Regions from separate parts of the Psychrobacillus sp. FSL H8-0510 genome, predicted to be linked through region 3. Evidence: riboswitches for the same ligand, from Rfam matches in the RefSeq annotation. Region 3 holds a riboswitch; each other region holds the start of a gene.
What was found. A riboswitch is a leader RNA that binds a small molecule or an ion and turns the genes downstream of it on or off. The one in region 3 is predicted to bind S-adenosylmethionine.
Positions count from the first base shown of each region.

Region 1: another riboswitch for S-adenosylmethionine. It lies ahead of MHI40_RS07915 (MetQ/NlpA family ABC transporter substrate-binding protein); the one in region 3 lies ahead of MHI40_RS18825 (cyclase family protein).
Region 2: another riboswitch for S-adenosylmethionine. It lies ahead of MHI40_RS17920 (acyl-CoA dehydrogenase family protein); the one in region 3 lies ahead of MHI40_RS18825 (cyclase family protein).

Region 1 covers NZ_JBBOYZ010000001.1:1,623,652-1,626,808, forward strand. Annotated here, with positions in the region: gene MHI40_RS07905 (methionine ABC transporter permease) at 1-91, opposite strand, end outside; gene MHI40_RS07910 (methionine ABC transporter ATP-binding protein) at 84-1,109, opposite strand; gene MHI40_RS07915 (MetQ/NlpA family ABC transporter substrate-binding protein) at 1,172-1,993, opposite strand; SAM riboswitch class I at 2,086-2,201, opposite strand; gene MHI40_RS07920 (PPC domain-containing DNA-binding protein) at 2,355-2,855, shown strand; gene MHI40_RS07925 (hypothetical protein) at 3,039-3,157, shown strand, end outside.
Region 2 covers NZ_JBBOYZ010000001.1:3,530,259-3,533,415, forward strand. Annotated here, with positions in the region: gene MHI40_RS17915 (catalase) at 1-984, opposite strand, end outside; SAM riboswitch class I at 1,147-1,246, shown strand; gene MHI40_RS17920 (acyl-CoA dehydrogenase family protein) at 1,350-2,513, shown strand; gene MHI40_RS17925 (transporter substrate-binding domain-containing protein) at 2,533-3,157, shown strand, end outside.
Region 3 covers NZ_JBBOYZ010000001.1:3,688,981-3,692,137, reverse strand. Annotated here, with positions in the region: gene corA (magnesium/cobalt transporter CorA) at 415-1,377, opposite strand; SAM riboswitch class I at 1,580-1,682, shown strand; gene MHI40_RS18825 (cyclase family protein) at 1,777-2,514, shown strand; gene MHI40_RS18820 (BCCT family transporter) at 2,913-3,157, opposite strand, start outside.

The sequences.
Region 1 (3,157 bases), 2.1 Mb from region 3:
AAAGGGAAATACCAACCATTTGAAATGTTTCTACAACAGATTCACCAATAATCGGTAGCCATTGCTCTACAAATTGATCTGTTCTACTCATGAGAATGTCCCTCCAATTCTTCCGTTGCTACACCCTGTGCTTCTAGATAGTGAATAGCGTTTTTCACTTGTTCTTTGTCGCCAATTAAGTGAACGACTATATTTCCGACGATGCCATTCTTCAATTCGATAATATTAGCAGTTAAAATGTTTGGCTGAACATTAAATTTTTGACTAACTTCTGCCAATAACGGTTTTCCAGTACTTTCCCCTACAAATGTTAAACGAGTGACTGCGCCTGTAACATTCAACTGAGCAATCAATGAATTGGATAAATTCCGTTGGCTAATTGTATTTAAAAACTTTTTGGTAGTAGGGTGGGTAGGCTTCGTAAATAGATTAATAGCTGTATCCTGTTCCACGATAACTCCATTTTCCATGACATATACATGATCGCAAATTTTTTGAATGACATTCATTTCATGCGTGATTAAGAGTATAGTAATTCCTAATTCACGATTGATCTTTAGTAGCAAATCTAAGATGGAATCAGTTGTTTCTGGATCCAGAGCACTGGTTGCTTCATCGCTAAGCAATACTTCAGGTTCCTGAGCAAGTGCGCGAGCGATAGCAACACGTTGCTTTTGTCCGCCTGATAACTGGTTAGGATAATTTGTATGCTTGTCAGTTAAACCAACTATGTCTAAATATTGCTCCACCCGTTTTTTTACCTCGTCTTTGTTATAGCCGAGTAGCTTTAGTGGAATGGCGATATTATCATAAACCGTTGCTGTTTTAAGTAGGTTAAATCCTTGAAAAATCATGCCAACTTTATTGCGAGTTTTACGCAATTTAGGGAGGGGTAAGGAAGTAAGTTCGACGCCGTTTATGAAAACTTTACCTTCTGTAGGTTTTTCCAGTAAATTTACACAACGTATTAGTGTGCTTTTTCCAGCACCACTATATCCTATAACACCGTGGATTTCTCCTTGATTTACCCGTATATTGACTTGTTTTACTGCCTTTACAGTTCCACTTTTACTATTAAACTCTTTCGAGACATTTTCTAATACAATCATTTCACGATCTTCCTTTCTTTTTAAAGAAAACGCTACCGAAGTCGGTAACGTTTATGACTCCATTATTCGTCCCAGCTAGGTAAAACTGAACCTTTAAATTCTTCTTCGATGAATTTTTTAACTTCTTCCGATTGATATGCTTTGATAAACTTTTGGATTGTCGGATCATCTTTGTTTTCTGCACGGACTACAATATAGTTCACGTAAGGAGAATTGGAAGATTCTAGTAATATGGAATCCTCTTTTGGACTAATACCTGCTTCAAGTGCAAAGTTTGTATTGATGGCAGCTGCATCTACTTCACTCAGTTGTTTCGGGATTTGAGCAGCTTCTAGTTCAATAAATTCTAGGTTTTTTGGGTTTTCTTCAATGTCATAAATACTTGCTGATTCTCTTTTATCTTTTTTAATTTTGATAAAGCCATTTTCTTCTAAAATATATAATGCACGAGCGCCATTTGTAGGATCGTTTGGTAAACCAAAAGTTGCTCCATCTGGCAGGTCATCTATAGAATCATATTTGTCTGAATAGACACCCATTGGATTTAATATCGTTTTTCCTACAGGAACTAAATCTGTGCCATGGTCTTCGTTAAACGTATCTAGGAATGGCTCATGCTGATAGCTATTTGCATCTAAATCCTCTTCCGATAAGGCTGTATTAGGTAAAATATAGTCAGAGAAAACTTTAAGCTTAACTTCTAATCCGTCCTTAGCAGCCACTTTAGCAGCCACTTCTACAATTTGTTCATGTGGCCCAGCAGTTACACCTACTACTATTTTGTCCTCATTAATCGCTTTAGCTTCTGAAGTTGCATCATCTCCACAAGCTACAAGAGCTCCAGATAAAAGTACCGTTGACAATAAAAATCCAAATTTCTTCATTTTCCATTCCTCCAAATAATTATTCAGAACGTTGTATAAATATAAAAGCCCCTCTTTCAAAAGAAAGAGAGGCGCATACATACGTTAGTCCTCTCTTATCTATCAAAACAAAATTGTTTTGCTGGATTTAGCACCTTTCCACATAGATTATTAGGTGGATGGTTGCCGAGCTTCATAGGGCCAGTCCCTCAGCTACTCTTGATAAGAGATATCAGCTATTAAGTTTTTCAACAGTTCATAAAATATAATTTACTACATCAACTTATTAAAGTCAACCTACTTTTTTTGTAGTTGCGTATAACATTCTAAATAGTATATGTTTAATAAAAATAAATAATTATACAAAAAGGGTGTGTAAGCGTTGTCAAAAGTAAGAGCAAACTTTGCAGTTGGTCAGCTAGGAAAGGTAGTAGGAGCGCGTTTAGTATATGGAACTGATTTGCTAGAAGGAATAGAGGAATTGTGTAAAGTGAATGGAATTAATTCTGCTACAATTCTTAGTTGTTTTGGAAGTTTTCAAAGAAGTGGATTTGTTTATTTGATACCAAACGAAGATTCACCCATAGGTGTAGGGTACAATAACCTCGTTGTCAAAGAGGGGCCAATCGAGTTTTTGCAGGGGACGGGAGTTGTCTGTCAAAGAGATGGACAGTTTGAAACACATTTCCATGGGACAATATGTGACCAATATGGCAATATTTTTGGTGGTCATTTTATGAAAGGTGAAAATCCTGTTATTACAGTAGATTTAGTGTTGGCAGAAACTATTGGTATGGATTTTCAGCGAAAGTTTGATGAAGAAACAGGAGCAAATCAGTTTTATCCGGTAGAAAAGAAAAAAGATAAACCTAATCAGCTTTAACACAAATAGAAAATGCCCCTCATTTAATGGGCGGCATTTTTGTTAAAATAAATCGCTATGTTAAAAGTGTTACACTTAAACTAACGCAGCGGTTTAGTCGAATAAATAAAATTAGAAAAAAGCGGAACTTTAGTTTGTTTATATTCGTAAATTATTATTATGACACTTGAAAGGGGGATTTTTATGTACAAAGTGAATGGTATAGAAGCTTATGAAGCACATAATCGAACTGAGTTATTAGCAGGTTTAGAGGCAAAATCTGAATATATCCTTATTAAAGGAGACTATTATAAAGAAGTAAG
Region 2 (3,157 bases), 160 kb from region 3:
TACATTATCTACATTGCGATTTAATGTCATTTTCCCTAGAATTTTAACTGGGATTTCTTCCTCAGGCCATAGTTTAGTAGGGTCTAAAATATCAAAGTCATATTTAAACTCATCTTCCTCTGCGATAAGTTGTACGCCGAATTCATACTCTGGATAGTCCCCATTCTCAATCGCCTCATATAGGTCGCGACGGTGAAAGTCTGGATCTTTCCCATTTATCTTTTGCGCTTCATCCCATACAACTGAGTGGGTACCAAGCAACGGCTTCCAATGAAACTTCACAAAATGGGATTTACCCGCATCATTAACGAAACGGAATGTATTTACACCGAACCCTTCCATCATTCGGAAACTACGAGGAATGGCACGATCAGACATTGTCCACATGACCATATGTGCTGACTCCTGATTGTTGGCAACAAAATCCCAAAACGTATCATGAGCACTAGCAGCTTGTGGAATTTCATTATGGGGCTCTGGTTTTAAAGCATGTATTAGGTCTGGAAATTTAATAGCATCTTGTATGAAAAAGACAGGAATATTATTTGCTACTAAATCATAATTTCCTTCTTCCGTATAAAATTTCGTTGCAAAGCCACGAGCATCGCGTGCTAACTCTCCAGAACCACGTGATCCTGCCACAGTGGAGAACCTCACGAATACAGGAGTCTTTTTACCCGGTGTTTGCAAGAACTTCGCTTTTGTAAATTCACTTGCAGATTCATATACCTCAAACTCCCCATGAGCCGCATAACCTCTAGCATGTACTACTCTTTCTGGTATACGTTCATGATCAAAATGAGTCATTTTTTCACGAAAATGGAAGTCTTCCATTAAAGTAGGGCCTCGTTCTCCTGCTTTAAGGGAAAACTCATCCTCCGAAACTTTAAGTCCTTGATTTGTAGTCATTGCTTGTCCTTGATCGTCCACTCGAAATTCTTCTAATTGTTCATTTTTACTATTTCCAGCTACTTTCTTATCCAAACAAATTCCTCCTCTAATTATCTCTTCCCTATTGTTAATACCCAGGATGACTTTCTAAAAAACCTATAAATTCAATTACATATTTAAATCCTATTAAAGCAATATGAATTACTATTGACTTCACCTAGATGAAGTAGTAAGATTATTTCAACAACTACATACTACTTATTAAGAGAAGCGAAGGGACTGGTCCGATGATGCTTCAGCAACCGCCAAAGCTATGGTATGGTGCTACTTCCAGCAAGAAATTGAGAGATAAGTATTTATTTAACCACTTACTCTTCTCATTTTGAGATGGGTTTTTTATTTCCTCTTAATACCTACTTAACTAATCGGAATAATTTAAATTAAAGGAGATAGCAACTGTGATAAATTTATACATCAAAACAGAAAAACAGCAGCAATGGATTAATCGTTTGGAAGAATTAGAAGACAAATTTAAAAGTAAATCAGCAGATATTGACGAGAATTCTATTTTCCCAAAAGAAAATGTGGAGGATTTATTGAAACTAGGTTATGCAAGTCTAACTCTACCGGAATCGTATGGGGGCAAAGGTTTTTCTGTCTACGATATGGTTCTTTCACAGGAAATTCTTGCTAGCTTTGATGCAAATACTGCCTTATCGGTAGGGTGGAGTTTAGGTGTAGTAGGCGAACTATACGAAAAAAAATTATGGACACAGGAAAGATTAGACTTTTTCGCTACAGAAGTATTAAATGGTGCACTCATAAATCGTTCCGTCAGTGAAGCACAAACAGGTAGTCCAACACGAGGTGGCAGACCTGGTACTACCGCTATTAAAAAGGGAGATTCTTGGGTACTAAACGGATGTAAAATATTCACAACCGCTTCCCCCGTACTATCCTACTTTTTAACATCTGCTTGGATTGAAGAAGAAGAAAGAATTGGTTTTTTCCTTATACCTCGTGATACGGAGGGGCTTTCCATTGAGGAAACGTGGGATGTAGTTTCCATGCGCGGAACTAGCAGCAATGATTTAGTACTAAGCAATGTAACCGTTCATAAATCCAATTTAGTAGAGCTTCCTGAATTCGCTAGTGGCGGGAAGATCAATGGTTGGCTGCTTCATATACCTGCAACTTATCTTGGAATTGCACAGGCTGCAAGAGACTATGCAGTCCACTTTGCTAATACCCATTCACCCAATAGCTTGAATGGCTCTATTGCACAGCTACCAAACGTGCAGCAGCTACTAGGTGAAATAGATTTAGAGCTTACGAAGGCTAGACTCGTCATTTACGGAGTTGCATCCGCTTATGACAATGAATCTACAAAAGAACTTCTAACCAACGAAGTAAGCGTGGCAAAGCATATCGTTACTAATTCAGCAATCACTATTGTCGACAAAGCGATGCGATTAGTTGGTGCCAAAAGCTTACAAAGAACAAACCCCTTGCAACGTTATTACCGCGATGTTCGAGCAGGACTCCATAATCCCCCTATGGATGATATGACGATAAAAAAACTTGCACTGACTGCGTTAGAGGAAGATAACAATAAAAAATAGTGAAATGAGGAGATTAGATATGAATAAGTACTTTAAATTGGCTGCAATAGGGTTAGCCTCCGTGACAATTTTAGCTGCATGTAGTTCTGGAAAGGCTTCAACAACTTCAGAAGATGGAGATGTTCGAAAAGTAAAAGTTGCCTATGACATGGCATCGAAGCCTATCTCTTGGTTAGATGATAAAGGAAATGCTACGGGATACGATGTAGAAGTTATGAAATTAGTAGATGAACTACTTCCTGAATACGAATTTGAATATATAGGAACGACAAGCGATGATCTATTAATCGGAGTAGAACAAGGTAAGTTTCAAGTAGGTGTAAAAAATGCATTTTGGACAGAGGAACGCACAGAGAAGTTTATTTCCCCTAAAGATTTCCTAGGTCTAAGCAGTGCCGGTCTCGTATTGAAAAAAGAAAATGAGCATATTAAATCATTAGAGGATTTTGCCTCTGCTGGCTACTCTTTAGCTCCTATTGCAGCAAACAATGCGCAATATACGGTAATTGACGAATATAACAAGACCAACCCAGATAATCCAGTCAAACTAGATGCCGGAGATGCTTTCACAGTGGATGTAGTCCAATGGGTCAATGAGGGTCGCGTGGACGGCGGAGTAATAATCGAAGGACCATTCCAAAAAC
Region 3 (3,157 bases):
ATACTGCTGATTTCCGTTTCAGGTGGCCGCTTTCCGCGGGCGTTGCCACCTTCGACTGCAATCAAATGTGTAGTACTTAACTTTAAGATATTGCAGCCTTTCGGTTAGATGATATGAGTAGTACAAGCAGCTATTATAGTAATAAAATTGTCTGTTGAATTAGGGGTACTACTCTGTAATACTTTTCTCTAAACATACTTACCTAGTTCTAAGTGTTGTAGAAGGGCGACGGGCAGATAAATGCCATAAGATTACTGAAAAAAAGTGATATTGGTTGTGACCAAGTCACAACCAATATCACTAAAAATTCAATCGGTAATCATATAGCAAGACGTTTGTCCAAAGTCCCTCGAAAACGAAAGAAACAGTTTTCACTTCAAGGACCGGGCGCCTTTATACCTGGATTCTCTTATATTAATCTTTAAACAGATTAAACCACCCTTTGTATTTGAACCAACTAAGCATAGAAAAAGCGATGAGGACCATAGCACCGAGTACTACGAAATAACTATATTTCCACTCAAGTTCAGGCATGTTTGCAAAGTTCATACCGTATACTCCAACAATGAACGTTAAGGGTATAAAAACAGTTGATACAATCGTTAAGATCATCATGATACGGTTCATCCTACTAGAGTTTATCGACATATGACTATCACGTATATCAGCTGTCAGCTCTCGATTAGATTCAATCATTTCCGTCAGTCGTATTAAATGATCATAAATATCTGCAAAGTAGGTGTGTTCCGTTTGCTGTAAATTCATTCGTTCTGAATTTAATATTCTATAAAGTAAATCTCGCATAGGAATAACTGTACGTCTTAAACGTAACAAATCTCCTCGAAGATCAAACACTGAATCCATAGAAAAATGGCGCATATCATAAGATAGCTTATCTTCTACAGCATTTAAATAGCCTTCAATTTTATAGACAATCGGAAAATAGGCATCCACCACTTTATCGATGATATTATAAGTTGCATGGATAGCACCTCTATCCCAGCCCTGTGAATTTTGTCTAATACGCTCCCGTGCTTGCTCCATTTCATGCATCGGATGGAAATGAAATGACACTACATAGTCTTGACCAACAAATATGTCTAACTCTTCTGCTTCTAATGTTTCCTCATTGAAAGAATGTAAAACAAAGAAGTTATAACCATCATAATAGTCCACTTTAGGACGCTGTAGCCTTTGTAAGCAATCCTCAATAGCCAGTGGATGAAAATGAAAGAAAGAACTAAGTAAAAGTTCTTCTTCTTTAGTTGGCTCAGCAATGTCAATCCAGTACCATTCAAACTTTCTCCGTTTTATATCTTCTATAGGAAAGTCATTTACTATTTCATGATCGGTCGTTATGCCAATCGTATGGATCATACATATCCCTCTTTTCATCACTATCTCTTTTCATATTATCTCATAGTCTTCATATTATTAATGTACCTAAAAAACTGAGGAAATGAAAAGAAAATTATGATGCTTCCACCAATAAAGATGGTATATTCTAAATAAAATGAAAATAGTGGTTGACTTAGGTAATTTCTATTTGTATACTAGGTATTAATCAAATAAAACAACTTTCTTATCAAGAGAGGTGGAGGGACTTGGCCCTATGATACCTCAGCAACAGGCAAAAATTTGTACTGTGCTAATTCCAGAAGCGTTATGCTTGAAGATAAGAAGAGACTAATTCACCGATGACGTGTAAACCTCTTCTTGTTTCTAAGAAGGGGTTTTATTTGATTTTAACTATAAAAAATAGGGGGAGAAATCAATATGTCATCGGAATTACTAAAAGCATTCAACACATTGAAGGAAAAGCAGTGGGTAGATTTAACACACACATTTGGAGCTAATTCACCACATTTCGCTGCTTTTAAAGCAGCTGAAATCGACACATTGTTTAATCATGACGATGGATTCTTTGCACAAAGCTTTCAATTTGCAGGACAGTACGGCACGCATATAGATGCACCTATACATTTTGTAAGGGATACGCGTTACTTAGAAGAACTCGAATTGAAAGAATTGGTATTACCATTAGTCGTCATTGATCGGTCAAAGGAAGCGGCTGAAGATAATGATTTTACTTTATCGGTGGATGACATTTTCACATTTGAAAAAGCCCACGGAAAAATCGAAGAAGGCTCATTTGTCGCTCTTAGAACCGATTGGAGTAAACGTTGGCCAGACGAAAAGGAATTTAACAATAAGGATGCAGCGGGTAATAATCACGCGCCGGGTTGGGGATTAGAAGCTTTGAAGTTTTTATTTCAAGAACGAAAGATTAAAGCTATAGGACATGAAACATTCGACACTGATTCAAGTGCTGACTATCTAAAAAACGGCGCATTACACGGAGAATATTATGTGCTTGAACAAGATACTTACCAAATAGAATTATTGACGAACTTAGATAAGCTCCCTGCAACAGGAGCCATTATTTTCAATATCGTCCCGAAGCCAGAAAAAGCCTCTGGATTCCCAGTTCGATCATTTGCCATCTTACCATAGAAGGAGTGAGATAAATGGACAGTTCAAACAGCTATTCAAGCTCCATTTCGAGCGGACCATGTAGGAAGTTTGTTAAGACCAGAAAGTTTACTGGCGGGCTTTAGACTTCTTTGAACACAGAAGTAACTCAATATGTTCCGCTGGAGCAGTTGAGTATTAGTCCGCAATGCAGATTTGCTTCTAGACATCATGGTAATAAGCTTACAGAAGAACAGCATAGTTTGGAGTTAATCCGTGTAAGATCTCGACTACTTTCCATACTCATTTGTAGAATACTGTAGCTGAGTAAAAATATAACTTTCTTTCTCGGGTCTCATTTGATAATGAGAAAGAAAGTAAAGTTTTAAACATAAATGAAATGCCAAGGGAATAAACCCTTGGCATTTCATTTGTTTTCATTATTTTCTTTCTGCTTTTAAAGCCTTAAACAGTGAAATAATCATAAGTAACATTACGAATGAAAATGGTAAGGCGGCAATAATAATTGTATTTTGTAATGCTGCTAATCCATTAACGGATAACAAAATAATAGCGATTACGGATAATGTGATTCCCCAAGCGAGCTTCACTCTGTTCGGTGGAGTCAGTGACCCGTTGGTCGACTGCATACCAAGAACGAAAGTGGCAGAATCTGCCGAAGTAA